Regions from separate parts of the Rhizobium sp. AG207R genome, predicted to be linked through region 3. Evidence: riboswitches for the same ligand, from Rfam matches in the RefSeq annotation. Region 3 holds a riboswitch; each other region holds the start of a gene.

Region 1 (9,850 bases), on a different contig from region 3:
GGCGAGATCGCGCAGCGCTTCCCGCCCCTGCCCCACGCCATTATCGGCATAGGTGAGACCGAGCAGCGTCTGATCGCCGGGCTCGTGGGCACCGGCATTGAAGACGAAGGTGCCGGGTGTCCCGAGCTTGCCCTCGGCGCGCGCCACCGTCCAGCCTGTGATGATCTTGGCGAGCGTCGTCACGTCGGCCTGCGTGTAGCCGCCGTTGACACCAAGCGTGTGGAGCTCCAGCGTTTCCCGGGCAAGGTTTTCATTGAGACCACGTTTCTTGTTGGCATTGGCCTTGGAGTTCGGCCCGATCGATTGCTGGTTGTCGAGATAACCGAGCATAGCCGGATGGGTCTCGACAGCGAGCAGCATGTCGGCGAAGCGCCCGAAGACATGCGGCCGGATCGCCTCGCGCTCGAAGGCGCCGGCAATCATATGCACCTCCTCGCTCTTCGACACGGCGACAGCGAAATGGTTTGCCCAGAACATGGCAAGCCGCTCGCCAAAGCCGATCAATGGCTGCCGGATCGTGCCGTTGAAGCGGGCATCCACTTCGGCCAGCAGGACCTGCTGCGGAAGGTAGGGCATTGCGGGCTTTTCCAACTTCTCGACTGCCTTGCCGATGACTGCCGCCATGGCCTGGTTACTTGGCTGGACCTGATTGTTCGGCTGCCCTGCCGTGGCGCCGGAAGGCTGTAGCGGCGGCTTCTGCGGCGGCTGCGGGCCTTGCATCTGCTTGTCCTGCGGCACGGCGGCGACAGCGGCTGCGGCCTGCTGTCTGGCCTCCTTGCGCTGTTCCTGGAATGCGTAGAGAGAAACGAGAAGATCGGCCGTCGATTGCAGCTGCGGCCCGACCGGAACCGGGACGAAGCGCTCGGTGATTTCTTCCAGCAACGCGCCGCGCGGATCCGATGCGATCGACGTGGCGCCGTTGTGGTCCGCTCCTAGCCCAAAGCGGGAAAGAGCGAGCGCGGCATAAACATCATTGGACTGCTGGGCCATGGCCATGCCAACTCCTGCATCAAACTTGCTTCTTTAACGCAGGCCTGGTTTCCATCCGTCGCTCGGCAAGTATGATCATTTTGTGGCAGCGGCTTTAGGCATGCTGCGGCGGACCAGGCTTTCCGCCAGCGCCCGACGCTCGTCGTAGGAAAGCCCTGCCGCAAAATCGACGGCACGCTGCTCCAGCTTCGCCCTCAAGGCAATATCGGCATCGCGCGCCCTCGCCAGCGCGGCCGAGAGCGCCTCTTTATCCAACGCCGGCTGCCCAAGAATGGAGGCGGCGTCGACCTTGGCCTGTTGTGCCTCGAGAATGATCTGACGTTCGTCCTTGCGGGCTTCGTTGAGCGCGGCGCGCAGAGCCTTCTTCTGCGCCGAAGGCAATTGCTCGCCGGCAAGCGGCATCATCCCGGCCCGCGCCTGCGTCTTGCGTATCCAGGTCAGCCCACCGCCGGCCAATGCTCCGACCAGGAACGTATTCAGTACCAAAAGAAAAATGACCACTATTCGAAAGCTGCGTTCCGTCATTGGCTGTCCTGCTGTGCTGCACCCGCGTCCGGCCCTATATCGCCGAACATGGTCGCGGTTCCGTCGGAGACGACTGAGGTATCGGACGTCAAGCTCGGGGCCAGGACGGCGATGGCGATGCTGCCGGCAAGCGCGCCGGCTATGCCGACACCCACGAGGCCGATGCCGGCCGAGCCGAAGCGAAACCAGTTTCTTATCGTCAGGCGGCGAACGAGCTTTGCGAGAATTCGCTCTTCAAGGCCGGCATGGCGAGGCTTGACGACGTAGGTGTCGAGCAACGCATCCAGATCGGCCGCGCGCGCAAGCGTTTCGGCGGCGGCGGGGCTCTTGGCAAAATCCCGAGCGGCCGCCCGCTCAGCCTGCGGCCATCGGCCGATATCGCCGCCATACGCCGCGGTCAGCGCTTCAAAGCGATCGGCATTCATCGGACCCGCGATATTCTCAACCATCGCCCTCATCCTTCAACAAAAGCGCCTGCAAGGAGCGCCGTCCACGCGCAAGCAGGCTTTCCAGTGCGTCGACGCTGACGTCCATGATCTCAGCTGCCTCGGCATTCGACAGCGCCTGATAGTAAACCAGAATGATCGCTTCGCGCTGCCTGGGCGCGATCATCTGCATGGCCCGTTCCACGCGCCTGGACGGATCGTCCTCGCTCATCAAGCCCGCATCCGGCGCCGGCCCTTCATACTCGACATCGGGTGGATGCTCGGCAAGAACGTCTTTGCGACGCCGCAGGCGATCATAACAAAGGTTGGTCGCTACGCGGTGCACCCAGGTGCTGAAGCGGGCATTGCCCTGGCGCCAGCCGCCCGCATTGCGCCAGACGCGCAGGAATGTTTCCTGCGCTACATCCTCTGCCTCGGTCGCATCACCGAGCATGCGGGTTGCCACGGCAACGATGCGCGGCAACTGCCGTGTTATCATCATGCGCATCGCCGGAACATCGCCCGCAGCGATGCGACCGAGCAGGTCCTCATCTGGGTCGCCACTCTTGGGCGCGCGATCCCACTTCATCGACAATCGCTACCGCTCCAATTTCCTGCGATACCGCCATGACACCGGGGCCTCGGGACTCTCGGCCGGCAAATCCCGCCTCGCCGTCAACTTCGGCAAGCGGCGCCACTTAGATCGCAGCATCTCGGTCAGCGTATCATCCTTCGACATCAAACACAGGCTCACAAGGATTGAACGCCGCACTTGCCGAATTCCGTCGCTTTCATGTCGAAGGTTTTCGAATTTTCTTTTCGAGCCCAAAAGGCATCTATCGGGTAAAATATCAGGCAAAAACAAAGAGCCGGCTCGCCCGGAGGCGGGAGTTTCAACCTTCCCTGCCCGGGGCTTGCCGGCACTTCGCATGATGAAATGCGAAAGTTCAGGCTCGATCAGAGCGTCAATAAGTCGCTCGTCGTCAGATCCTGTTCATTGTTCGCGTAGAAGCTTCCGAAATCCGGCATCTGCGGTTGCTGCGCCTTCATGGCCTGCTCGAACTGGCTCTGCGTCAAGGATCCGGCGCCGGACGTGTCGAGGCTCTTGAACAGCGATGCTGCCTGGTCCTCGCTTACATCGGAAGGACGGGCGGCCACGAATTCGGATTCGCTGACGCTACCGTCGCCGTCCGTGTCCATGGAGGAAAATGCAGTGGAGAGATCGTCCTCGCTCATCTGCCCGTCGCCCGGTGCGGGACGGCCGTGATGGCCTGCCTGCATGGCTTTTGCGAGCTGCGCCTCGGTGAGAGAACCTGTATTGTCGGTGTCGAAGCTCTGGAACAATTGTTGCGCCTGGGTTTCGCTGACCTCCGACGGGCGTGCGGCCACGAATTCCGCTTCGCTGATATTGCCGTCGCCATTGGTGTCCATAGCGCTGATCATGTCGCTTTGGCTGCCATCCTGGCTACCGGTTGCGGAAGTCTGCTGAGTACTTGACGTCGAACTGGTGGAGTTGCTGTCGGAGTCCGATGTCGAATTATCGCTGCCGATGCCGGCCTGCAGATTGAGAATCATGTTCATCAGCTGCGCGACGAGCTGTTCTGCCGAAGCGATCTGAGACTGATCGTCCGAAGACGAAGAGGAATTCGTGCCGGAAGAACTGCCCGACGAATTACCGGAGGAGCTGTCGGACAGCAGGGATGCGATAGAATCGTCAGCCGTCGACGCTGTCGAGCGCGAGGTCTGGTATTGATAATAATTGCTCGATGAGATCGAGTAGATGCTCGTCATTGGGGGCCTCCAGATACGAGCGTTGAGAGGAACTCAGATGGCTTATGCGTACGCGACTTGAACACAATCGATATGTGCGGATGGACTTGCGAACGCCGCCGATCAAACGCATCTTGCGCCCCAACTTGACCGATGCATCTTTTCCAGAGCAGGCGTACCCGGGATCACCCCAGCAATATGTATGTCGCCATCATGGCTATATCGGCATCTGCACATTTCGATTTTCACTTCCCAACGCGGGGAAATTGCACAAGGAAACTTGCGCGTGGCTTATAGACGCTTGACGAAAACATCCTGTTGCGATTTCCTTCCTCGATTTTTAGGGAATATATAAATTCCGCCACTCTGTTGAGCATTGCTGGTATATGGGCTCCAGCACTGAGCGGCATTGATGGATAAAGAATATCAAGAAGAGGGGCACAGCTTGAACATCGGTTTCTGTGGAGAGGTGAATGAGGCGAACTAAGGAGGAGGCGGCGGAAACGAGGAGCGAGATTTTGCAGTCTGCAAAGGCTTTGTTCCTCGACAAAGGCTACGAGAATGTCAGCCTGGAAGAGATAGCCGCAGCCGCCGGTGTCACGCGGGGGGCAGTACACTGGCATTTCAAGAACAAGCAGGGGTTGATGTTCGCGATTCGCGACGAGGCCCAGCAGCCGTTTCAGGAATTGGCGGAGCGAATGTCCAAGGAGCTGCCGCCCAATCCACTCGACCTGATTGCCGATACGATAGCTGCGATATTCGACGACGTTCACGGTGATCCGCGCAAGCGCAGCATGTTGAAGGTGATGATGCATCTCGACATGGCATTTTGCGACGGGACGACAAGCCGGGCGAGCTCGTTCCGGCATGACATGCATGAAAATTTCGAACGCATTTTCACCCTGATGGATGAAAAGACGAAGCTTCCGGCTCCGTGGACGCCGGATACGGCCGCTTCCGCTCTGACAGCGGTCATCGGCGGCCTGATCACCGAATGGACGCTCGACCGGGGCAGTTTCGAACTGGTCCCGTGTGGACAGATGTTCATAAGGATGGTGCTAAAGACCTGGTTCCCGCTGGCACAGACGCAGGAACTGGCAATTACCGCGATGTGACGATATCGGAAAAAGCAGACAGCGGTTTTCCCTTCTGAAGTGAAGAGAACCAACGATAACGGCCTTAAGCTTCTGCTGGGCGCTGAACCGGTTGCCAAAAGCTGGAAATAAAAAAGGATCCGGAGGGAAAGCCAGATCCTTTGCTTTGATCGGAGGTCAACCGATCGATGGAAGAAGCCTGACGGATTGGAACGTCAGGCTTCTCATACCCGGCGCTAAGCCGGGTAATTCAATATTAGAAGCTACGCTCGAAGCGCAGGATACCAGCCCACTGATCCTGGTTCACAGAATCGAAGTTGGTGTAGGAGACTTCCGGCTCGATGAGCAGGTTCTTGACCGGGTTCCACTTGACGTTCGTGGTCGCGGCGAAGATCTTCGAGTCGGTGTAGGCGAGCTGGAGGTTCCACTTCAGCTTTTCGTTGATCGGAACGCCAACGCCGCCCCAAACAGCCCAGTCACCCCAGCCGCACTTCGATTCATCGTTAACAGGGCAAGCCGAACGATCGAGGTTGGTGCCGGCGTACTTGTTCAGCTTGTCGCCGTCCGTGTTCCAGCCGCCCATCAAGAAGGCCGAGAAGGTACCGAAGTCAGCGTCGACGCGAGCCTTGATGGCGCCTTCTTCGACGATGGAGTCATAACCGCCGACGACCTTGAAGCCCCATGCGCCAGACTTGAAGCCGGCACCGGCAACGACGTCAGGAGCGTAGTGGTTGCCCTTGTCGTCAGACCACCAGCTTGAGCCGTAGGAGGCGTCGGAGCCGCTGGAGTTCGAGTCTTCAACCGAGACGACAGCCGTGAAGCCATTGCCGGCATCGTAGGTGTAGGTCAACTGGTTGAGTTCATACGGGCCGTCATAGATCACGTCGTCGTTGATGACGTCGCCGGCATAGCCGATGTAGTAGTTATACTGCGAATCGGCCTTACCGACCAGGAAACCGCCGAGGCTGATGTTGGCGAACAGCAGCTTGGTGGAGGTCGAGTTGCCGTCGTTCCAGTCCCAACGGATGACCGTGTTGGTCTTCAGCGGGCCGTATTCGGTGTCGGTCGCGGTATCGACGCTCAGCTCGGCGCGGGTATGCCAGAGCGTACCGTTCTTGCTGTTCGGGTTGTAGGCATCGTACCATTCGCCTTCGGTACGGACGCGGCCGCCGATCTTGAGGCAGGTTTCCGTGCCCGGAATGAAGAAGTAGCCAGCACCGTATGCGTCGCAGATGCGAACGTATTCCAGCGGCTCCGGCTCGGCGGCGACGATCGCGTCTGCTGCGTGGGCACCGGATACTGCCGCCAGAGCGGCAGCGGAGCCGAGAAGAAGGCTCTTGATGTTCATTTTAAACTCCTGGTTGTATTATGCATTTCTATTTTACCGCGAGCGCAAAACTGGAACACTGCCCTGGGGATCGGTTTGGTCTAAACACGACCGGGCAGCCCGGCAAATACGCACCTGATGTTGGCTTGAGTCCCCTCGAACCTTCATGATTACCCCCGCGGCAAAAGGTTTTGAAATGCCTCTACCGATCCGACCGATTGCTCGACCGTAAGACAACTTATGTCCTGTATTGGATTTACAAACAGCCCGTATGTTTGTCAATTATATGAAGGGCGCTGGGGCGTTAGTCTTGGCCTCTGTTGCTTAAATGCAACTGGCGACCGCAGGCCATGGCGGCACCGGCAGAGATCGCAAAGATGTCCCTGTTCACGAGAACGCCTGCCAGTCAGGGCCGTCACCGCATTTAAGGCCACCGCGATGTCGGCGGTCGATGACGACCATGGCTGCCCAATCTGGTTATGATATGGCCATCGGGAATTCCACGGCACAATGACCGGTCGGTTTGAGCAAAGATCAGCAATGAAATTCAATAATTCGCTACACACAGAAATATTGAATTTTCCTAGATTCCGGCGACTCGCGCCATCGGAGAGGGAAAATCGCGAATGAATGAGAACCGGCTGATCTTCATAGCGACCCCCTGCTTCGGCGGCCTCGTTACCAAGGACTACATGCAGTCCATTTTCTCACTGATGCAGACGGGAGCGCAGGCGGGCATACAGCTGACGCTGGCTCTGCTCGGCAATGACGCCCTGATTACCCGCAGCCGAAACACGCTTGTCTCGTCCTTCCTGAACGATACGACGGCGACCCATATGCTCTTCATCGACGCCGACATCAGCTTCGAGCCCGATCAGGTCATGAGGCTTCTGGAAGCCGATAAGGATGTGGTCGCCGCCATGTATCCGATCAAGGATTATGATTGGCAGACGGCGGCCCGTATCAATTCAGCAGACGGCGAAACACTTGCGGCAGCCGCACTTCACTATGTCGGCACGCCACTTGTCGGCCAGGTTGCAGAGCGTGATGGCGATTTCGTCAGCGCCATCTATGCAGGTACGGGCATGCTTTTGATCAAGCGCAACGTTATAGAAAGAATGATCGCGGCCTATCCGGAGCTGCGCTACAACGCAATCCACGCCTATCCCAGCACCAAACGCTCGCCCAGCACCCAATACGCCCTGTTTGAATGCATGGTCGAGGAGGGAACGGGGATCTATCTCAGCGAGGACTTCGCCTTCTGTCACCGCTGGCGCGCCCTCGGCGGCAAGATCTGGCTCGATACCGCGAGTAAGCTGTCCCATACCGGCCCCCATCGCTTCGTCGGCAATACCACACCACGTTACTAAGGCGCGACAAGTCCGCACGATGATCTGCGCGATAAAGTTGCAATTCGACGGGCGCGGCAATGGTCAATCTCCCGGAAAATGCGACCGCCGCTGCGGGGTTGACAGAGGACAAGAGTAAGGCATAGCCTTTTGACATTCACCAGGGGGGTCCCGGCAAGGGGCTGAGATACTGCTGAACAATACGGCTATGCCGGTTGTGGGCGCAGTGACCCGTTGAACCTGATCCAGTTCATACTGGCGTAGGGACGGTGCAAGCGCTCGAGGCTTCGGATTCCCGCCTGGATTCCATGCCGGCGTCTTTTCATCATTCCGGCTGATTGACTGGGTCTCCAACTGCAACTTGGAGCCTCACACCATGAACATTGCCGCAAAAAACCTCACTCCGACCGTCACCACCGGCCCGCTGCCGGCCTCTCGAAAAATCCATATCACCGGGGATATCCATGCCGATATCCGTGTGCCGATGCGCGAAATCAGCGTCCATCCGACATCGGGCGAGCCGCCAGTTATCGTCTACGATTCGTCCGGCCCCTATACTGTCGAAGGTGCAGATATCCGCATCGAAGAGGGCCTGCCGCAGCTGCGCCGCGATTGGGTTCTCGCCCGTGGCGATGTCGAGGCTTATGAAGGCCGCCATGTGCGTCCCGAAGACAACGGCTTCGTCACCGGCGAACGGCTGACACCGGAATTTCCGGCCAAGCGCCAGCCACTGCGCGCCAAGGATGGCAAGGCCGTCACTCAGCTCGCCTATGCGCGTGCCGGCATCATCACCCCGGAAATGGAATTTATCGCCATCCGCGAAAATCTCGGCCGTAAGGCGAAGGCAGAAGCCTTGATCCGCGATGGCGAGAGCTTCGGCGCGCATATTCCCGATCACGTCACGCCTGAATTCGTTCGCCAGGAAGTTGCGAGCGGCCGAGCGATCATTCCGGCCAACATCAATCATCCCGAAAGCGAGCCGATGATCATCGGCCGGAATTTCCTGGTGAAGATCAACGCCAATATCGGCAATTCCGCACTCACCTCCTCCATGGCGGAGGAAGTCGAGAAGATGGTCTGGGCAGCACGCTGGGGTGCCGATACCGTCATGGATCTTTCGACCGGCCGCAACATTCACAATATCCGCGAATGGATCATCCGCAATTCGCCGCTGCCGATCGGCACGGTGCCGCTCTATCAGGCTCTGGAAAAAGTCGGCGGCATCGCGGAGGAACTGACCTGGGAGATCTATCGCGACACGCTGATCGAGCAGGCCGAACAGGGCGTCGACTATTTCACCATCCATGCCGGCGTGCGGCTGCACTACATCCCGCTCACCGTCAACCGCGTCACCGGCATTGTCTCGCGCGGCGGCTCGATCATGGCCAAGTGGTGTCTCCATCACCACAAGGAGAGCTTCCTCTACGAGCATTTCGAGGAAATCTGCGACATCTGCCGCGCCTATGACGTCTCCTTCTCGCTCGGCGACGGCTTGCGGCCCGGTTCGATCGCCGATGCCAACGATGCCGCGCAGTTTGCCGAGCTCGAAACGCTCGGCGAACTGACGAAGATCGCCTGGGCCAAAGATTGCCAGGTGATGATCGAAGGCCCCGGCCATGTGCCGATGCACAAGATCAAGGAGAACATGGATAAGCAGCTCGCCGTCTGCGGCGAGGCACCCTTCTACACGCTCGGACCGCTGACGACGGATATCGCACCGGGATACGATCACATCACCTCGGGCATCGGCGCTGCGATGATCGGCTGGTTTGGCACGGCGATGCTGTGCTACGTCACGCCGAAGGAGCATCTCGGCCTGCCCGACCGCAACGACGTCAAGACCGGCGTCATCACCTACAAGATCGCCGCGCATGCGGCCGACCTCGCCAAGGGTCATCCGGCCGCTCAGGTCCGCGACGACGCATTGTCGCGTGCGAGATTCGAGTTCCGCTGGGAGGACCAGTTCAACCTGTCGCTCGATCCGGATACCGCCCGCAGCTTCCACGACGAAACCTTGCCGAAGGAGGCTCACAAGGTCGCGCATTTCTGCTCGATGTGCGGCCCGAAATTCTGCTCGATGCGGATTTCGCACGACATTCGCGCGGAGGCACAGAAGGAAGGGCTGGAAGCGATGGCGGCGAAATATCGGGAGGGCGGCGATCTCTATATGCCGGTCGAAGCCCCTACCCAGCCGGCCGAGTGACATGCGCATCCTCATCAAAGGGGCCGGCGTTGCCGGCCTCACGGTCGCTCACGAGCTGATCCGGCGCGGAGCAGAGGTCACGATCTCGGATCCAAGCCGGAATTTTCATCGCGCCGCCTCCTGGCTTGCCGGCGGCATGCTGGCGCCATGGTGCGAGCGGGAAAGCG
Region 2 (9,850 bases), on a different contig from region 3:
CCGCCGAGCATTACGCGCTCGGCACGGTCAGCAATCGTCCCGGCCTCTACATTTCCCGACGCGTTGGCGATGTCGGCTCTGCGCTTGGTGTCGTTGTGGTGAAGATGGAATTCGATCAGCTGGAGGCCGACTGGAGCGAGACCGGCCGCCCCGCTTATGTGACCGACGAACGCGGTGTCGTGCTCATCACCAGCCTGCCCTCATGGCGCTTCATGACGACCACCCCCCTTGCGCGCGAGGAAGCCGACGCCATTCGAAAAAGCCTGCAGTTCGGCGCGGCACCGCTTTCGCCCCTTCCGGTCAGCCACCCCGAAAAAGTCGGCCCGGATGCAACCATCGTGCGCGCCATTTTGCCTGGAAGCAGCGCTGCGGAATATTTGCGGCTGACGGTCGCCGTTCCATCAACACCCTGGCAGCTTGGCTACCTGATCCCGACCGATCAGGCGATCGCCTCGTCCGTGCGCGAGACGCGCTTCCTTGCCTTGACCGTCCTTCTGCCGATCCTCGCATTCGCCGCTTTCCTGCTGCGTCGCCGCGATGTTTCCGCCATGCAGATCGCTGTCAACAGGATCGCGCGTGAGGAGCTGGAGCGCCGGGTTCTTGAGCGCACGGAGGATCTCAGCCAGGCCCGCGACCGGCTGGAGGCGGAAATTGCCGACCACCGTGCGACGGAAGCCAAGTTGCAAGGCGTGCAGCAGGATCTCGTGCAAGCCAATCGCCTTGCCATCCTGGGTCAGGTCGCCGCCGGCGTCGCGCATGAAATCAATCAGCCGGTCGCGACAATCCGCGCCTATGCGGAGAATGCCAATGTCTTCCTTGATCGGCAGCAGACAGAGCCGGTGAAGGAAAACCTTTCTGCGATCGCGGCGCTGACCGAGCGTATCGGCACGATCACCGAAGAACTGAAAGCCTTCGCCCGCAAGGGAAGGACCGCACCGGAGCCAGTCGACCTCAGAAGCGTGATCGAAGGAGCCGTGGTTCTGCTGAGGAGCCGCTTTGCGGGTCGCCTGGATGCGCTCAAGATCGAGTTGCCGCCAACGGGCCTTGGTGTTGTCGGCACGCGCATCCGACTGGAACAAGTGCTGATCAACCTCTTTCAGAATGCTCTTGAAGCTCTGGAAGGCTGCGATCAGGCCAAGGTGGAGGTGTCGGTGCGCGAAACTTCGAATGAGGTCGAGGTCGTAGTTTCGGACAACGGCCCCGGTATTCCAGCGACGATCCTCGATTCGCTGTTTACCCCTTTCAATACATCCAAGGAAAAGGGTCTCGGCCTTGGTCTCGTCATTTCAAAAGATATCGTCGTCGACTATGGCGGCCGGATCGATGTCGAGAGCAATGGCAGCGGCACACGCTTCACCGTCCATTTGCGCAAGGCCACACCATGAATGAGAGTTTCCCCGTTTTCCTCATCGACGACGACAAGGATCTGTTGAGGGCGACGAAACAGACGCTGGAATTGGCTGGTTTCGCAGTATCCGCCTTCTCTGCCGCAGCCGAAGCGCTTCTTGTTCTCGACGCCGATTTTGCGGGTGTTGTCGTCTCCGATATCCGCATGCCGCAGATGGATGGACTGCAGCTCTTTGCCCGCATCAAGACGCTCGACGCCGATCTGCCGGTCATTCTCATGACGGGTCATGGCGATATTCCGATGGCGGTGCAGGCGATCCAGGACGGCGCCTATGATTTCATCGCGAAGCCCTTCGCCACGGACCGGCTGGTGCAAAGCGTGCGACGCGCGGCTGAGAAACGAAGGCTCATCCTGGAGAATCGGGCATTGCGGCAAGCGGCGGAGCAGGCGCAGGGCGATCTGCCCCTGATTGGCCAGACGCCCGCCATCGAGCGGCTGCGCTATACGCTGCGGCAGATCGCCGATACGGATGTCGATGTGCTTGTCACGGGCGAGACCGGCAGCGGCAAGGAAGTGGTGGCGAGCCTGCTGCATCGCTGGAGCCGGCGCGCGAAGGGCAATTTCGTTGCGCTGAACTGCGGCGCCCTGCCCGAAACCGTGATTGAAAGCGAGCTGTTCGGCCATGAGCCAGGCGCTTTTACCGGCGCGCAGAAGAAGCGCGTTGGGCGCATCGAGCATTCCAGCTCCGGCACCCTGTTTCTCGACGAGATCGAAAGCATGCCACCTGCGATCCAGGTGCAGATGCTGCGTGTGCTTGAGATGCGCGAGGTGACGCCGCTCGGCACCAACGAAGTCCGTCCTGTCGATCTTCGCGTCGTGGCGGCGGCGAAGGTCGATCTCGCCGATCCTCGCCAACGCGGCGATTTTCGCGAGGATCTCTATTATCGCCTCAACGTCGTCACACTTTCTATTCCGCCACTGCGTGAACGGCGCGATGACATCCCCCTGCTCTTTGGCCATTTTGCCGATCGCGCCGCCGGACGCTTCAAGCGCGAGGTGCCGGCCCTATCCACAGCGGTGCGCCGCCATCTGCAACAGCACGACTGGCCGGGCAATGTTCGCGAGCTCTCGCATTTTGCCGAGCGCTTCGTGCTCGGCCTCGAATCGGCAACAACGGCAAAATCCGACGAGGTGCCGGCGGCCGACGAAGGTTTGCCCTTGCCGGTTCGAGTAGAACGTTACGAAGCCGAACTCATCCGCGAAACCCTGTCGCAGAACAATGGCGATGTGCGCCGTACTATCGAAGCGCTCGGCATTCCCAGGAAGACTTTCTACGACAAGCTCCAGCGGCACGGCATCGTCAGAGGCGATTTCGCTGGTTTTGACGGGGACGAGCGCCGAGGTTCGTGATCCATCGCCAAGAGCGGACTATGCCAGCTGAAGCGGGTTTCCACCACGCGCTTCAGGCACTGCGGCGCATCTCCTTGATGTTGGAACCGGCGCTTAGTCGAGCCGCTGCCTCGGCGGTGCGATCCAGAACCAGCATCGCTTGCGCGATCACCGTCGCAAGCGCTTCATCGCTCTTGGAAGCAGCCACGACCAGCGGCGCGCTCAAACAAATTCTAAGGGCACTTGCCGGTACATCGCCAAAATCGGCGCAGCGAACGGGCTGCCCGAGACGCACGGATGCAACCCCGTCACCGTCGATGGCCAGCGCCTTGTAAACCGCCGCCATTTCCGTCGCAGTCAGCATCGCGCCATCCGTGCAATTGCGCAGGTAGAACGAGAAAATGGAGGGAATCTCGTCCCAGCGAAGAGCCGATGATGCGCCCCACAGTTCACGCCTGTCCAATGGCCGGCTCTGCAAAGGCTCAAAAGCCGGATCGTTCGCAAGACGATCAGAGACTGCCGCGGCAAAAGCGGACAAGACCGCGACCACACGATCTTCAGCTATACCGACGAGGCGTTCGAGCTCGAACAGCGCGGCTTTCCAGCGCAGCAGCAGGCCGAGATTGGCACGCTCCGGCAATATATCGCGGGCGGCCCAGCCCTCTGGCCACTCTGCCTTTCCGCAATAATCCGCCAAGGCCGCCGGCAGTGCGCACGATTTGAAGCGTTCCGACATTTGTGGCGGGCAGAGAAGCGCCCCGCTGAAAATCGGTCCGGCAAGGAATTTCGAACCCGTGAGCGCAACCATGAAGCCATGGGCGAGATAGGCGTGGATCGTCGCCGCCGACAGGCGAAACTGGCAGGCGTCGATCATGATATCCAGCAACGTACCGAAGCGCTGCTTCAGACGCAGAACGGTCCCGAGGCCCGGGGCCAGCAGGCTGGTTTTCGAAACGTCCGTGACCACAAGCAGGCATCTGAGGCCGGCTGCGCGGGCAAGTTCGATGAGGCCGCGCAACTCCTCCTCCACCTCGCTCTCGGCGCGGAGGGAACCATCCTTGTTGCGCACAGCAATGGTGGCGTTGCGCGTTGCGTTGCCCGCCCGCAATTCCTCACCCTTGACGACAGCTCGCTCGCTGCTGACGCGGCTCATGAAATGCCGCCCGGCCGACGCCGTCATGACGCCGCTGCCTGTCTCGTTCCCCATCAGCGTGATGGTCATCAGGGCACGTTCGTCCTCGCCTGCCAACAGCGAGGCCGAAAAAAGATGGATGTCCGTGCCCGATGTGGCCAGGATGGCATCGATCCGCGGCTGCGACGATTGGCTGAGGCCAAGCAAGCGCAGCAGATCGTCACGCACGCGCCCGATTTCGCGGTCGTAGATAGCCTTCGGCGAGCTTGTTTCCATCTCCTGCGTCAAATCCGCGTAATAGGATTCGACCGCGACAAAGGCGGCGGCGGAGATGGTCGATGCCGTCGACGAACCGAAAGCGAGATCTTCGGGTCGGGGCGAGGGGCCATAGCCATACATGTTGAGCCCGCTGACCGGATCGCAATCCAGCCGTTCGTCGCCGCCCGACACCAGATGTTTCAGAAGCGCACCCCTCGCCTCGCCTCGCTGCTGCGACGACGCACCCGCGGTCACGTTCTCATCCAGGGTACAGTCGTCAGCAATTTGCTGCATGGAGAAGCATTCCTCTTTCGCCGAACTCGAAAACGCTTCGCAGGATCGCGCCGCGCTCTATGCCGAGCGGCGGACCCTCGGCAGCCGAACTTTATGCTTCGCAAGGTGGAGCGAGGCTGACTTGTCGAGACCGGCAACGCCGGTGGCAAGAGCAATAAAAAGCTCGCGATCCGGAGGAACGCGAGCTCATTTCAGCAAAAGGGAATTGTCGTATCAGCCAGCGGCTTCCAGCTTATCCTGCGTCTTCGTCTCGAAGTCGCTGGCATCGTGGCGCTCACGCAGCTGCTCGGATGGATCGCCCGACATGCGGTTCACCATGCGGCCGCGCTTGACGGTAGGACGCGCGTAGATTTGCTCTGCCCAGCGCTGAACATTCTTGTAATCCTGCACCTGCAGGAACTCGGCCGCGCCATATTGCCAGCCTTTGACCAAGCCGCCGTACCACGGCCAGATGGCAATATCGGCGATCGTATAGTCGCTGCCGGCGATATATTCGCTTTCGGCCAGCCGACGGTCGAGCACGTCGAGCTGACGCTTCACTTCCATGGCGAAGCGATCGATCGCATATTCGATCTTTGTCGGAGCATAGGCGTAGAAATGACCGAAGCCGCCGCCGAGATAGGGCGCGCTGCCCATCTGCCAGAACAGCCAGGAGATGCATTCGGCCCGAGCCGGCTGCTCGGTAGGCAGGAAGGCGCCGAATTTCTCGGCGAGATACATCAAAATCGAGGCCGATTCGAAAACGCGGACCGGCTTCGGACCGCTGCGGTCGAGCAAAGCCGGGATTTTCGAGTTCGGATTGACATCGACGAAACCGCTGCCGAACTGATCGCCCTCGCCGATCTTGATCAGCCAGGCATCATATTCCGCGCCGCTGTGACCAAGTGCCAGCAGCTCTTCGAGCATAATGGTGACCTTCACGCCATTCGGCGTTCCAAGCGAATAGAGCTGAAGGGGATGACGTCCCACCGGCAGTTCTTTCTCGTGAGTCGGGCCGGCAATCGGGCGATTGATATTGGCGAACTGGCCGCCATTGGCCTTGTTCCAGGTCCAGATTTTCGGCGGCGTATATTCGGCAGAACCGGTCATGGGCATCCTCCTGTTTCGGGGAATCACGTTGGGGTTGGTCTTCGATGTAGCGCGCTACATAGGTCGCACATAGGGGCGACTCTTCATTTTTGCGAGAGGAGAATGCGCACACTTTAATGCGGAAGCGCTCTTGCCGCTTGGGTTGGAGCGCCAGCTTCTCGACCGAGTTAGGTCATTGCCAATCTTCTGGAGGTCCATGAAACGAAAAAGCCTGCCGCGGGAGGAGGAGCGGCAGGCTTTTTACAAGAACCGAACAGCGGATGGGAGGAGGAGTTCCGCTATTCCTGCAGCCGTCCCTGGGAGGAGGATAAGGACGTCTGCGAAGCGAAGGGATGCGGGAGGAGATGCATCCCTTCGATAAGAGGAACATACCAGTCTTTTGCTCAGTTCATAGGCATTTCTTTGCAAGGCAGTTATGCGCCATGCGAAAAGCAGAGAGCTAAATTGATGCAATCTTCAGCAAGCGCGGCGAAAAGGAACGGTGATATTCATAAAGCAAAAGCGCCTGCTCAAGGGGAACAGGCGCTGACATAATTCAGCTTTATTAGGAGCCGGTGCGGCCGTTAGCGAGCGATCGCTGCGCGGGCAACGTTGCGGATTTCGCCGCGATCGATACCCAGATCATGCAGTTCGCGCGTGGACATACGGCCCAGTTCGGCGACCGTCTGACGATACTTGCGCCAGTTATTGAAAGAGCGTGCTACGTTCATGATGATCCCCTTTCCTTGGGCTTTCGAAGCTGAGCGGCCGTGCTTGGCGCTCCCGTCGCTTCGATGAGAAACATATAGTCGAAGCCCACAGGTTTTTGCAGAGCTAAGGGATCACTCCACCTATGCATCCATTGCATGGGTCGCCGAGAAAGCAGGCAATCTCACTCGCCAGCATGGCTTTTGTGATTTGCTGGTGACAGCGCCGTCTTTGTCTGCGAAAAGAAGAGAGATGAGAGACAGGGGCGTCCGCCATCCGGCGGGCTGAGAAGCACCCTTCGAACCTGAACCAGATCATGCTGGCGGAGGGAGTCGCTCGGGACCTCGTAAAGCACCAGCACGTCGTCCCTGTGCGTCTCGCCCGCCTGAAAGGGGCGATATGCAAGACCAGACAACTGCAGGCAATTTGCTTCGCACCATGCGGGCTAACCCTCCGCTGGTGCAATGCATCACCAATTTCGTCGCCATGAATATCGCGGCCAATGTGATGCTTGCCGCCGGGGCATCGCCGGCAATGGTACATGCCGAAGAGGAGGCCGGCGAGTTTGCCGCTATCTCCGGCGCGCTGACGATCAATATCGGCACGCTCTCGTCCGGCTGGCTTGCGGGCATGCTGAAGGCTGCCCGGTCGGCAAACGAGGCGGGCAAGCCCTGGGTCCTCGATCCTGTCGCCCATTATGCGACCACGTTCCGCCGCAAGGCGGTCGCGCAATTGATCGAGCTAAAGCCGGCGATCATTCGCGGCAACGCGTCCGAGATCATCGCGCTTGCCGGCGGCACGAGCCGCGGCCAGGGCGTCGATAGCCGCGACGCCGTCGAACACGCGGAAGATTCCGCCCGGCAATTGGCGGGAAAGCATGGCTGCGTCGTTGCAGTTACCGGCGTTACGGATTTCGTGACCGACGGGCGGAGGGCAAAGCGCATCGCCGGCGGTTCGTCATTCATGCCGCAGGTGACGGCCCTCGGCTGCTCGCTGACCTGCCTCGTCGGTGCCTTTGCTGCGGCAATGCCGGATGATCCATTCGATGCAACCGTTGCGGCGCTCGCGGTCTTTGCCGTCGCCGGCGAACAGGCCGGAGCGGCTGCAGACGGGCCGGGCTCCTTTTCCTGGCGCTTCCTCGACGCCCTCGCCGGCCTTAGCCCGGAAGTGCTGGATCGCAATGCAAGGATATCGGCGGCATGAAAGACTTCGATCTCTCGCTCTATCTCGTCCTCGATCCGGTGCTATGTGCCAACCTCGGCATGATTGAAACCACCCGTGCAGCCATTGCCGGCGGCGCAACCATCGTACAGCTGCGCGACAAGCATGCACCGACAGCCACCATGATCGAGACGGGCCGCGCCCTCAAGCAAATCCTGCAGGGAACAAATGTCCGGCTGATCGTCAACGACAATGTCGAGGCTGCCATCGCCATTGGCGCCGATGGCCTCCACATCGGACAGGAGGATATGAATGCCGCCGAAGCACGCCGCCTGATCGGGCCGGACATGATCCTCGGCCTCTCGGTGGAAACGGAAGCTCTCGCTTCCTCCATAGATCCCGGCATCGTCGACTATGCCGGGATCGGCCCGGTCTTTGCCACGCCCACCAAGCCCGATCACAAGCAGCCGATCGGCTTCGACGGGCTTGCCCGCATCGTCAGGCTATGCCCCGTTCCATCAGTCGCGATCGGCGGCCTCAAGGCAGAGCATGCCGCAAGCGTTTACTCGGCCGGAGCCGATGGTCTCGCGGTCGTCTCGGCCATATGCGACCAACCGGACCCGCAAGCCGCGACAACTGTCATCGCGAACGCCATCAAGGAGGCTCGCCAATGATCCGCAATGTCTTATCCATCGCTGGCTCCGATCCCTCCGGCGGCGCTGGCATTCAAGCCGACCTGAAGGCTTTCTCCGCCCGCGGCGTTTATGGAATGGCAGCGCTGACTGCCTTGACCGCGCAAAACACGCAAGGCGTCACCGGCGTCCATCCGGTGCCTCCACATTTCGTGGCAGACCAGATCAATGCGATCTTTGCCGACGTCCATGTGGATGCCGTCAAGATCGGCATGATCGCTAATGCCGCCATCGCCAGTGCCGTCGCGGACATTCTGGCGCGACATCGCGATGTACCCGTCGTCCTCGACCCGGTCATGATCGCCAAGGGTGGCGCCGCCCTACTGGCTGCCGATGCCGTTGACGTGCTGACCACGCGGCTGCTGCCGCTGGCTACCGTCGTTACACCGAACCTGCCCGAAGCTGCTGCGCTGTTGCATGACGTGGAGGCGAAAAGCCGCGAAGACATGGCGCGTCAGGCGCTTGCTTTGGCCATGCTCGGGCCTTCGGCAGTCCTCGTCAAGGGTGGTCATCTCGAAGGGGATGAAAGCCCGGATGTGCTCGCAAGCGGTGATCATGTGACTTGGTTCGAGGCGGAGCGGCTGCCGACCAAGAATACGCATGGAACAGGCTGCACGCTCTCCAGCGCTATCGCGGCAGAGATCGCCAAGGGCCTGTCGCTTCCCGAAGCTGTCGCTGTTGGCAAGACTTATCTCGCCGCCGCGGTTGCTGCCGCAGACCAGCTTTCCGTCGGAAGTGGCCACGGGCCTGTGCAGCATTTCCATGCGCTCTGGCCAAACAGACAAGGAGCAGAGAAATGAGCCTCTCACTCAAAGATCAGATTGTCATCGTTTCCGGTGCGGGACGCGGCCTTGGTGCTGCCATAGCGACGGCCTTCGCCCGGGAAGGTGCGAAAGTGGCGGTCAACTATCGCGCCAGCCGCGAGAGCGCGGAGGCGCTCGCAGCAAAGCTCGGCGATCATGCCAAGGCCTTTCAAGCCGATATCCGCGACCTCGACGACACCAAGCGGCTCGTCTTCGAGGTGACCGGGCATTTCGGCGTACCGACGACCATCGTCCACAATGCATTGGCTGATTTCAGCTTCAACGGTGACGCACGTTCGAAGCTGGATGCCTTGAGCTGGGCCGAGATGACCAGGCAGCTGGAAACCGCGCTGGAGGGCGCCTTGAACCTCATACAAGCGGCGCGGCCGGCGATGGCGCAGGCAGGCTTTGGACGGATTGTTACGATCGGTACCAATCTCTTCCAAAACCCCGTCGTGCCCTATCACGATTATACAGCCGCCAAGGCGGCATTGCTGTCGCTCACCCGCACGGCTGCCGCCGAACTCGGGCCACTGGGAATCACCGTCAACATGGTCTCCGGCGGCCTTCTGCGCACGACGGATGCAAGTGGCGCTACTCCGGAAGCTGTATTCGACATCATAGCCGCGAATACGCCGCTGCGACGCGTCACCACGCCCCACGAGGTTGCCGATGCGGTTCTTTTCTTTGCAAGCCCCTGGGCACGGGCCGTTACCGGACAGAACCTGATCGTCGATGGCGGCCTGGTCTTCGGATAGTCGCTCCGCAACGAAAAGGCGCTGCTCTCCAGAGCAGCGCCACCTTTTAAGTCCGCAGCACGCTAAAAATCAGTTTGCTCAGGCCCAGCCCATGGTCAGCACGCCAAAAAGAATGACGGCGCCGAGCACGATTCGGTAGATGACGAAAGGCCAGGTCGAAAAGCGCTCCAGGAAGCGCATCAGCCCCCAGATGGTGATGAACGACGATATGCTGCCGACGATCAGGCCGACGAGCAGAA
Region 3 (9,850 bases):
GTTCGTCGAGGATCAGGAGATTGGTGGGCCGCGACAGGATGCGCGCCAGCATCAGCCGGGCGCGCTCGCCGCCGGAGAGGTTCTTGATCGGCGTGCGCGCCTGTTCGGGCTGGAAGAGGAATTCCTTCATATAGCCGGTCACATGCCGCTGCTCGCCATTGACGAGCAGGTTCTCGCCGCGGCCATCGGTCAGATAGTTGGCGAGCGTATCTTCCGGGTTCAGCTCCTCGCGCTTCTGGTCGAGCGTCGCGATCTCCAGATTGGTGCCGAGCTTCACCGTGCCGCTATCAGGCTCCAGCTGACCCGTCAGCATCTTCAGAAGCGTCGTCTTGCCCGCGCCGTTCGGGCCGACGAGACCGATGCAATCGCCGCGATGCACACGGATCGAAAAGGGCGCGACGATGACCCGCTCATTATAAGACTTGGTGATCTTGTCGGCCTCAATCACCAGCTTGCCGCTTTCCTGCGCATCGGAAGCAGCCGCCTGTACGGTGCCCAAAGCACCTCTATGGCCGCGGTAGCGCGAACGCATATCCTGAAGCTCGCCGAGGCGGCGCATGTTGCGCTTGCGCCGCGCCGTCACGCCGTAGCGCAGCCAGTGCTCCTCGCGCTCGATCTGTTTGCCGAGCTTGTGCTGCTCCAGCTCCTCGGCTTCCAGCACCTGATCGCGCCAGGCCTCGAAATGGGCAAATCCCTTATCCAGCCGGCGCGAGGTGCCGCGGTCCAGCCAAACGGTCGCGGTCGACACTTTTTCAAGGAAGCGACGGTCGTGCGAGATCAGCACGAGTGCGCTGCGGCTCTTCTGCAGTTCGCCTTCCAGCCACTCGATGGTCGGCAGGTCGAGATGGTTCGTCGGCTCGTCGAGCAGCAGGATATCCGGCTCCGGCGCCAGAACACGGGCAAGCGCTGCACGGCGTGCTTCCCCGCCGGAAAGATTCTTCGGATCCTCTTCGCCGGTCAGACCAAGATGAGAGAGCAGATAGGTGACGCGATAGGGATCATCACCAGGCCCGAGGCCGGCTTCGGCATAGGCGGCAACCGTCTTGTAACCGGCAAAATCCGGTGCCTGCTCGAGATAGCGCACGGTCGATGACGGATGACGGAAGACTTCGCCCGATTGCGCCTCGACAAGACCAGCGGCGATCTTCAGGAGCGTCGACTTGCCGGAACCATTGCGTCCGACAAGGCAGATCTTGTCACCCGGCTCCACCTGCAGGTCGGCACCGGCGAGCAATGGCGCACCGCCAAAGCTCAGGAAGATGTCGTCGAGTTTCAGAATGGGAGGGGCCAAGATCAGACTCCGGAAAGGTCATAAGGGCGGGCAAGAACGATGGCCCTGCCGCTGCCGAGCGAGAAGCGCACGTCGCCTTCCGCCACATTGGAAATGGTGCGCGACGCGCCGAAGGGCAAATGAAAATCGTGCAAGGGGTAACGGGCATTCTCGATGAAGAGACCTGTCAGGTCGCTGAATCCGAGGACCGAAAACAGCGAGCCAGCCGGCAGCGCCAGCGTGAGTTCACCCGGCGGAAGCGGCACCGCCTCCTCGTCACCGGAGGTCAGGAAGATATCGAAGCCCTTTTCGGCCAGATGCACGCCGTAAAGCAGGTGCTGGATCGCGTGATCCGACCGCTCGCCGCCCATGGCACCGGCAAGGATCAGCCTCGTGGCACCGCGATCGATCGCTTCCGAAACGGCGATCTCGCCATCAGTCGCTGCCTTCGCCGCCGGATAGGGTTGCCTTGGAACATTCGGAAAGGCCCCCTGCAGATCGGCAGGCGTGGAATCGAAATCGCCGACCCACAGCTCCGGCTCCGCCCCGAGCGCGAGCGCATGGCGCATGCCGCCATCGGCCGCGATGAAACGGCTGCCGGAAACCGCATCGCGCAATCGCTCCGTCAGGCGAAGCTCGCCGCCAAGCAGGATGGTGAAGGTGGTGGACTGGCTCATGAGGCAAGCCCATAGCGCAAAGTCGTATCCCTAGGGAAGAGCGCCATGCTCAAGAACAACCGCGACAACCGCTCAGTCGTCCGTTTCCTTGATGCGCGCCTGGAAAACCCGCTCGTAGCCGCTGACGTAGCGGTCGAACAGCAGCGAGAAATTCTCGATTTCCTCCGGCGTCCAATCGGCGAAGATGCTGCCGATGACGGAATATTTCTGCGCCTGGATCTCCGACAGCAATCGCTGCCCGAGCGCGGTCAACACCACCACGATGCGCCGCGCATCCGCCTGCGACGCCTTGCGTCGCAACACGCCGCGCGTCACCATGTCGGCAACGATGCGGCTCGCCCGCGACGGATCGATCCGCAGCATCTCGGCAATCGTGCCGACGGTGACTTCGCCCGTCTCTTCCGCCCGCCGCACGACATCGAGCACGTCGAGATGAGACAGCTCAAGTCCCGGCGCGACGCTCTGAATGGCAAGCCTGCCGATCATGCGGCGACCTGTCAGTAGGCGCATGCGCGTCATCGCATGGCCGATACGCAGGAGATTCTCGTCGTCGGTCAGGGCCTGGGCTTCAATTTCACGTGTATTCGTCGCAGATGTCATCTTTCCACCATATCAGAGGCGGTAAAGAAATAAAACATGCAAACAGCATTCACCTGTTGTTGACATTTATATGCTAATGGCACATATATCTCAACTGTGAAAACCGGGCGTCCCGCGCATTCGATCGACCGCGCAACGTTTCGGCCAAGTTCGGATTTCCTGCCCCATGGACATGCAGACAAGCTTCACGCCGCTCGTGGCGGATCATAAGCGGCGGCTTATTCTTTTCCTGTTTCTGATGACCGCCATGTTCATGGCAACTCTGGATAACCAGATCGTCTCGACGGCACTGCCGACGATCGTCGGCGAATTCGGGCATCTGGAGCGCTTCGGCTGGATCGGATCAGCCTATCTTCTTTCGCTCTCCGCCGTCATGCCCGTCTACGGCAAGCTCGGCGATCTCTTCGGCCGCAAATATGTGATGATGACGGCGATCGCGATCTTCACGATCGGCTCCGCCGTCTGCGGCCTGGCCGTCTCGATGGATACGCTGATCGCCGCCCGCGTCCTTCAAGGCTTCGGCGGCGGCGGCATCATGGTCTCGATCTTCGCTGTCAACGCCGATCTTTTCGAGCCGCGGGAACGCGCTCGCTACCAGAGTTACTCGAGCCTGGTGCTCATGGCTTCCGGCGCCATCGGCCCGGTTCTCGGCGGCACGATGAGCGATCTCTTCGGCTGGCGTTCGATCTTCCTCGTCAACGTCCCGATCGGCTTTATCGTGCTGGCCGGCCTTGCTACCATGCTTCCCTATCGCAAACCGGCCCGACGCCCGAAGATCGACTATGCCGGCGCAATCGTTCTTGCGCTGACGACGACGAGCATCGTGCTTGCCGCCGACGGCAGCGAACTCTTCGGATCTCTGCTGTCGCCGCAGTGCCTCGGTATCATCGCCTTCGGCGTGATCTGCGCTATCGCCTGGGTCTTCATCGAGCGTCGCGCACCGGAGCCCATCGTGCCGATGACGTTGTTCCGTAACCCGACATTCGGCCTTCTGCTGATCATTTCGATCACAAGCGGCGCCGTGGCCATCGGCATGGTCAACTATTTTGCGCTCTTCCTGCAGACGACGACGGGCCTTTCGCCATCGATGGCCGGGCTGCTGTTCATTCTCCTGACCGGCGGCATCGTCTGCGGCTCACTATCGGCCGGCCGGCTAATTGCCGCGAGAGGGCGCTACAAGCCCTTCGCCGTCGCGAGTGCTGCCTGCAGCGCCATCGCGTTCGGCTCACTTGCCTTCCTGCCTGCCGGTACGCCCATCGTCATCATCGGCGGCCTGATGCTGCTGCACGGCATCGGCATCGGCCTTGCGCAGCAGGTGCCCGTCATCGGCGTGCAGAATGCAGCGGCTTCCCGTGACGTCGGCGCGGCAACGGGTGCCGTCACGCTCTCGCGCATGGGCGGCGCCTCCATCGCCATCTCCATCTACGGCGCCATCATCGCCGCCAAACTCGGCAATGTTGGTATCTCCATATCAGGCGTATCCGATATCGAGCAGCTGACGCCGAAGATGATGGCGGCTTTGCCGGAAGCAACCCGCGAGGCGGTCGCCAATGCCTATGCGAGCGCCTTCAGCCCGCTGTTCGTGACCGCCGCCGGCATCTGCCTTCTCGGCCTTTTGACCGCGCTGATGCTGAAGAACGTGCAGCTTCCGGGGGCGACGAAGAAATTCGAAAGCCCGGCGGTCGCGGAGGCTGCCGAGTAAATCCTCCATGCTGCAATCGGCAAGGGCATCATTTCCCTTGTCATCCCTTCGTCACAAGGCTAAATCTGCCGACGCTCTAACGGGGTGCCTTATGTCCTTCGGACATTTCGGCTGAGAGGCTTTCACCGGCCAACCCGCGGAACCTGATCCGGCTAACACCGGCGGAGGGATTAGACGCGTGACGAAATCATAGCGCCCTTTTCCCCTTCAAGACGAAACCAAAAAGGAGGCGCTGTCATGCAACACCGTTCGCTATTGTCATTCTTCGCAGGCCTGGCCTTTGCCGCCGGAACGTCGTTTTTTGCTGCCCAGACGGCCGAAGCAGCCGACAAGACGCTGACCATCTACACCTATGAAAGCTTCACCGCCGACTGGGGGCCGGGCGCCAAGGTCAAGGCCGCTTTCGAGAAGACCTGCGGCTGCACGGTCAATTATGTCGCCGTCACCGATGGCGTGGCGCTTCTCTCGCGTCTGAAGCTGGAAGGGACGGGCACCAAGGCCGATGTCGTTCTCGGCCTCGATACCAATCTCATCGATGAAGCGAAGGATACCGGCCTCTTCGATGCCAGCGGCGTCGACACCTCGGCCCTCAAGGTTCCCGGCGGTTTCAAGGACGATGTTTTCGTGCCCTACGACTACGGCCATTTCGCCGTGATCTATGACAGCCAGACGGTCAAGAATCCCCCCAAGAGCATGAAGGATCTCGTCGAAGGCGATCCCAATCAGAAGATCGTCATCGAGGACCCGCGCACCTCGACGCCGGGTCTCGGTCTGCTGCTCTGGGTCAAGTCGATTTACGGCGACAAGGCCGCCGATGCCTGGACAAAGCTCAAGGGCCGCATCCTGACTGTCACCCCCGGCTGGTCGGAAGCCTATGACCTCTTCACAAAGGGCGAAGCGCCGATGGTGCTCTCCTATACGACGTCGCCTGCCTATCATATGATCGAGGACAAGACCGACCGCTATCAGGCAGCCGACTTCTCGGAAGGGCATTACATCCAGATCGAGGTCGCCGGCCTCATCAAGTCCTCGCCGAACAAGGAGCTTGCGCGCGACTTCCTCAAATTCATGATCTCCACGGGCTTCCAGGACATCATCCCGACAAGCAATTGGATGATGCCGGTTTCAGCCACTTCGGAGCCGCTGCCGGACGCCTTCAACAAGCTCGTGGTGCCCTCGAAGACCTTCCTGATGAGCCCCGCCGATGTCGACAAGAACCGCAAGGCCTGGATCGACGAATGGCTGGCCGCCACCAGCGGCAACTGATGCCTTGACGACACTCACGGCACCAGAGCGAAGACGCGCCATTTCCGGCGGGGCAGTCAGCCTCGCCGGCATCGTGCTCTTCGTCGGGATCGCCGTGCTCGTTCTGCTCGCCGCCGGCATCGACTCCGGCGGTACCAATCCCCTGGCAGATCCCTACTTGCTGCGCGTCCTGCGCTTCACTCTGCTGCAGGCGGTACTCTCGACGCTGCTTTCCGTTGTGCTCGCCATTCCGGTCGCGCGCGCATTGGCGCGCCAGCCGCGCTTTCCCGGCCGCCTTTGGCTCATCCGGTTGATGGCCGTGCCGATGGGCCTGCCCGTACTGATCGGCGCGCTCGGCCTGCTCGGCATATGGGGCCGGCAAGGTCTGCTCAATCAGGCCCTCGCAACTCTCGGCCTGTCGCATCCTATCAGCATCTACGGTCTTGCCGGCATCCTGCTTGCACATGTCTTCTTCAACATGCCGCTCGCCAGCAGGCTGATGCTTGCCGGGCTGGAACGTGTTCCTGCGGAATATTGGCTTGTGGCCGGCGGACTCGGCATGCGGTCCGCCTCGGTCTTCCGCTTCATCGAATGGCCCATCCTGCGTGGCCTCATTCCCGGCATCGCCGGGCTGATCTTCATGCTCTGCGCCACTAGCTTCACACTGGTCCTGATCCTCGGCGGCGGTCCGGCTGCGACAACGCTTGAAGTGGCGATCTACCAAGCGCTGCGCTTCGATTTCGATCCCGGCCGCGCCGTCATGCTGTCGCTTCTGCAAATCGTCGTCACTCTCGTCATCCTCGGCGCCATGACATTGTTTCGTGCCCCTGACGATCATGGCCTCACCAGCGGCCGCGCCCTGCGGCGCATCGATGGGCAGGCGCCTGCCCGTCGATGGATCGATGCCGCTGTGTTGTCGGCGGCCACGCTCTTTCTCGGCCTGCCGCTCGCCTCGGTCGTCGTTACCGGCGTTGAGGCGAACCTCTTCAGGCTCGCCGGCCAGCCGATCTTTCTGCAGGCGGCTGCCACCAGCCTGGCGATTGCGCTCGTCGCCGGACTCCTGGCCGTCCTGACATCCTTTGGGATCATCCGAGCCCGAACGGTGATATCGGCGGATCGCCGCAAGACCTTCGGCCTCCGCGGCCTGGCAATCGTGCTGAGCGGAAGTTCTTCCCTCATCCTGCTGGTCCCACCCATCGTGCTGGCGACCGGCTGGTTTCTGGCACTCCGGCCCTTGGGCGACCCGAGCCGCTTTGCGGCCATTCTGATCGTCGTCATCAACGCGCTGATGGCGCTGCCCTTCGTCATCCGTGTCATCGAGCCAGCCTATGCGGTCCATGTCCGTCGCACCGAACGTCTGGCGGCAAGCCTCGGCCTTCACGGCATTTCCCGCCTTCGCCTCATCGATTGGCCCGGCCTGCGCAAGCCGCTCTTCACGGCACTTTCCTTCGCCATGGCGCTGTCGCTGGGCGATCTTGGCGCGGTTGCCCTCTTCGGCTCGGACAGCCTGATGACCTTGCCCTGGCTGGTCTATAGCAAGCTCGGCAGCTACCGCACCAATGATGCCGATGGATATGCCTTGATCCTTGGCCTGGTATGTCTTCTCCTGACCATTGCCGGCACGGCCGGCCAGGGTGCACGCGATGACGAAAGCAGACGACATGGCTGACGGCCGCGACATGAAGGAACAGGGCATTGCCATGGCCGGTGTCGAGCTGCGCCTCGGCACCCATGATTTCCGCTTCGACTGTGATTTGCCACAGGGCAAGATCATCGCCGTCGCCGGCCCGTCGGGATCAGGAAAATCGACCTTCCTCAATTTGCTAGCCGGCTTCGAACCGCCGGATCGAGGCCGCGTTCTGCTTGCCGGACAGGACGTAACCGGCCTGCATCCCGCTGAACGGCCCGTGTCGCTCGTCTTCCAGGACAACAACCTCTTTGCTCATCTCGACCTCTTCACCAATATCGGTCTCGGCATCAGCCCGTCATTGAAGCTTTCGAAGGAGGACGGGGAAAGGGTTTCGCAAGCCCTGGCGCGCGTCGGCTTGCCCGGCTTCGAGACGCGCAAGCCGGGGACACTCTCCGGCGGCGAACGCCAGCGCGCCGCCTTCGCGCGGGCGCTCGTGCGCGACAAGCCGATCCTTTTGCTCGACGAACCCTTCGCCGCCCTCGATCCCGGCCTGCGCTCCGGCATGGTCGAACTCCTGAAAACCCTGCATCGCGAAACCGGCAATACGGTGCTGATCGTCTCGCATGATCCGGCCGAAGTGCGGCGCCTTGCCGACCACGCCGTCTTCATCGATGGCGGCGCCATCAAGCTCGCCGCTCCCATCGGGACCTTCCTGGAGACGGACGGCATTCCGGCACTGACCACATTTCTGCAACATTGATTGCGTCGCAGCATCTTGCCGCCGGTTTTGCCTTAATTTCGTCGCGGCAAGCGGCTGAAAGTCCTGGGGAATGCTTGCTAAAATACAACGCCGCCACATTTAAACGGAGTCTCGCTATGCAACCGGTGCCAAAATCGGCTACAGCAAGGGGTGGAGACTGTCCGGGTAAATGCGGATCGATGGGGGCGGAAGTAACCTTTGTCGGCGCACGACGATGATCGGCCCGGTAAGGATCAACCGGATTTGGCGCCGAGCCGGCATGACAGCGAAATGAGTAGGATGCAGGTCCTGAAGCAGAGCAAGCGAGCACAACGAAGGATCGATGCGACCGTCGCAGCCCGTTTGCGCCGCTTTGTCCCCGTCCTTACGGCCGCGGCGATGTTGAACGGCTGCCAGACGGTGCTGGATCAATCCTACCAGCCGAGCGTTTCTCCCTCCGCCAATCCGCAGATCGTCTCCGAAGTCCAGAAGAACGACCCGCGCGCGCAGATGGGCGCTCGCGAGCATCCGCGCATCCTCGCAAGCTATGGCGGCGAATATAAGGACGCCAAGACCGAGCGGCTCGTCGCCCGCATCGCCGGCGCCTTGACCAGCGTGTCGGAAAATCCGCAGCAGTCCTACCGCATCACCATTCTCAACTCTCCCTCGATCAACGCCTTCGCGCTGCCGGGCGGCTATCTCTATGTCACGCGCGGCCTGTTGGCGCTCGCCAACGACGCTTCAGAAGTCGCTGCCGTGCTGGCGCATGAAATGGCGCACGTCACCGCCAACCACGGCATCGAAAGGCAGAAGCGCGAGGAGGCCGAAGTCATCGCTAGCCGCGTCGTTTCGGAAGTCCTGTCGAGCGATCTGGCCGGCAAGCAGGCGCTTGCCCGCGGCAAGCTGCGCCTTGCCGCCTTCTCGCGCCAGCAGGAGCTGCAGGCCGACGAGATCGGCATCCGCACGCTCGGCCAAGCCGGCTATGATCCTTATGCCGCCGCTCGGTTCCTGAACGCGATGGAAGACTACAGCCGCTTCATGTCGGCCAATTCCGACGTCGACCAGAGCCTGGACTTCCTTTCGAGCCACCCGAGCACGCCGCAGCGGATCGATCTTGCCAAGGCGCATGCCCGCGAATTCGGCGAGGAAGGCAAGGTCGGCGACATCGGCCGCGATTATTACCTGAACGGCATCGATGGGCTGCTCTATGGCGACAGCCCCGAGGAAGGCTATGTGCGCGGCCAGACCTTCCTGCATGGCGGCCTCGGCATCCGCTTCGACGTGCCGCCCGACTTCCGCATCGACAACAAGGTTGAAGCCGTCATGGCGACTGGCCCGGGCGATATCGCCATCCGTTTCGATGGCGTTGCCGATACCCAAAACCAGAATCTGACGAACTATATTTCCAGCGGCTGGGTCACGGGCCTCGATCCCAATTCGATTCAGTCGATCACCGTTAATGGCATGCCGGCCGCGACAGCGCGCGCCTCCGCCGATCGCTGGGATTTCGATGTCACGGTGATCCGCGATCGCACGCAAATCTTCCGTTTCCTGACGGCAGTGCCGAAAGGAAATATCGCCCAGCTCGATCAGACCGCAAATGTCCTGCGCGCGAGCTTCCGGCATATGACGCCGGAGGAGGCGGCCTCGCTGAAGCCGCTGCGCGTGCGTGTCGTCACCGTCAAGCCTGGCGACACCATCACCACGCTCGCTGCCCGCATGATGGGCACCGATCGCAAGCTCGACCTGTTCAAACTGATCAATGCCCTACCAACCGGGGCGACGATTGCGCCGGGCGATAGGGTCAAAATTATCTCGGAATAGATCGCTCCCAGCCGGGAGAAGATCTGCCTCAGGCGTAGCTTGCCATGCGCGGGTCCGCATCGACAAGCGCATTGCGGAGCTTGTCCAGGGCGCGGCTTTCGATCTGCCGCACGCGCTCCTTGGAAATACCGAGATCGGCCCCGAGTTCTTCCAGCGTTGCGCC

Evidence for each region. A riboswitch is a leader RNA that binds a small molecule or an ion and turns the genes downstream of it on or off. The one in region 3 is predicted to bind thiamine pyrophosphate.
Region 1: another riboswitch for thiamine pyrophosphate. It lies ahead of thiC (phosphomethylpyrimidine synthase ThiC); the one in region 3 lies ahead of thiB (thiamine ABC transporter substrate binding subunit).
Region 2: another riboswitch for thiamine pyrophosphate. It lies ahead of thiM (hydroxyethylthiazole kinase); the one in region 3 lies ahead of thiB (thiamine ABC transporter substrate binding subunit).

The regions. Positions count from the first base shown of each region.
Region 1 covers NZ_JAEPVT010000004.1:109,420-119,269, forward strand. The annotation lists gene JJQ51_RS10550 (DUF1800 domain-containing protein) at 1-990, opposite strand, end outside; gene JJQ51_RS10555 (periplasmic heavy metal sensor) at 1,066-1,515, opposite strand; gene JJQ51_RS10560 (hypothetical protein) at 1,512-1,964, opposite strand; gene JJQ51_RS10565 (RNA polymerase sigma factor) at 1,957-2,529, opposite strand; gene JJQ51_RS10570 (EF-hand domain-containing protein) at 2,898-3,731, opposite strand; gene JJQ51_RS10575 (TetR family transcriptional regulator) at 4,184-4,825, shown strand; gene JJQ51_RS10580 (porin) at 5,061-6,152, opposite strand; gene JJQ51_RS10585 (hypothetical protein) at 6,758-7,501, shown strand; TPP riboswitch at 7,633-7,765, shown strand; gene thiC (phosphomethylpyrimidine synthase ThiC) at 7,857-9,683, shown strand; gene thiO (glycine oxidase ThiO) at 9,685-9,850, shown strand, end outside.
Region 2 covers NZ_JAEPVT010000014.1:93,235-103,084, forward strand. The annotation lists gene JJQ51_RS28530 (sensor histidine kinase) at 1-1,385, shown strand, start outside; gene JJQ51_RS28535 (sigma-54-dependent transcriptional regulator) at 1,382-2,758, shown strand; gene JJQ51_RS28540 (hypothetical protein) at 2,811-4,421, opposite strand; gene yghU (glutathione-dependent disulfide-bond oxidoreductase) at 4,635-5,510, opposite strand; gene JJQ51_RS28550 (DUF1127 domain-containing protein) at 6,074-6,220, opposite strand; TPP riboswitch at 6,449-6,545, shown strand; gene thiM (hydroxyethylthiazole kinase) at 6,597-7,400, shown strand; gene thiE (thiamine phosphate synthase) at 7,397-8,032, shown strand; gene thiD (bifunctional hydroxymethylpyrimidine kinase/phosphomethylpyrimidine kinase) at 8,029-8,850, shown strand; gene JJQ51_RS28570 (3-oxoacyl-ACP reductase) at 8,847-9,611, shown strand; gene JJQ51_RS28575 (undecaprenyl-diphosphate phosphatase) at 9,690-9,850, opposite strand, start outside.
Region 3 covers NZ_JAEPVT010000003.1:385,184-395,033, forward strand. The annotation lists gene JJQ51_RS09330 (ABC-F family ATP-binding cassette domain-containing protein) at 1-1,291, opposite strand, end outside; gene JJQ51_RS09335 (thiamine diphosphokinase) at 1,294-1,947, opposite strand; gene JJQ51_RS09340 (MarR family winged helix-turn-helix transcriptional regulator) at 2,020-2,547, opposite strand; gene JJQ51_RS09345 (MDR family MFS transporter) at 2,714-4,249, shown strand; TPP riboswitch at 4,320-4,436, shown strand; gene thiB (thiamine ABC transporter substrate binding subunit) at 4,487-5,515, shown strand; gene thiP (thiamine/thiamine pyrophosphate ABC transporter permease ThiP) at 5,520-7,163, shown strand; gene JJQ51_RS09360 (thiamine ABC transporter ATP-binding protein) at 7,156-7,884, shown strand; gene JJQ51_RS09365 (M48 family metalloprotease) at 8,263-9,687, shown strand; gene JJQ51_RS09370 (RNA polymerase factor sigma-32) at 9,716-9,850, opposite strand, start outside.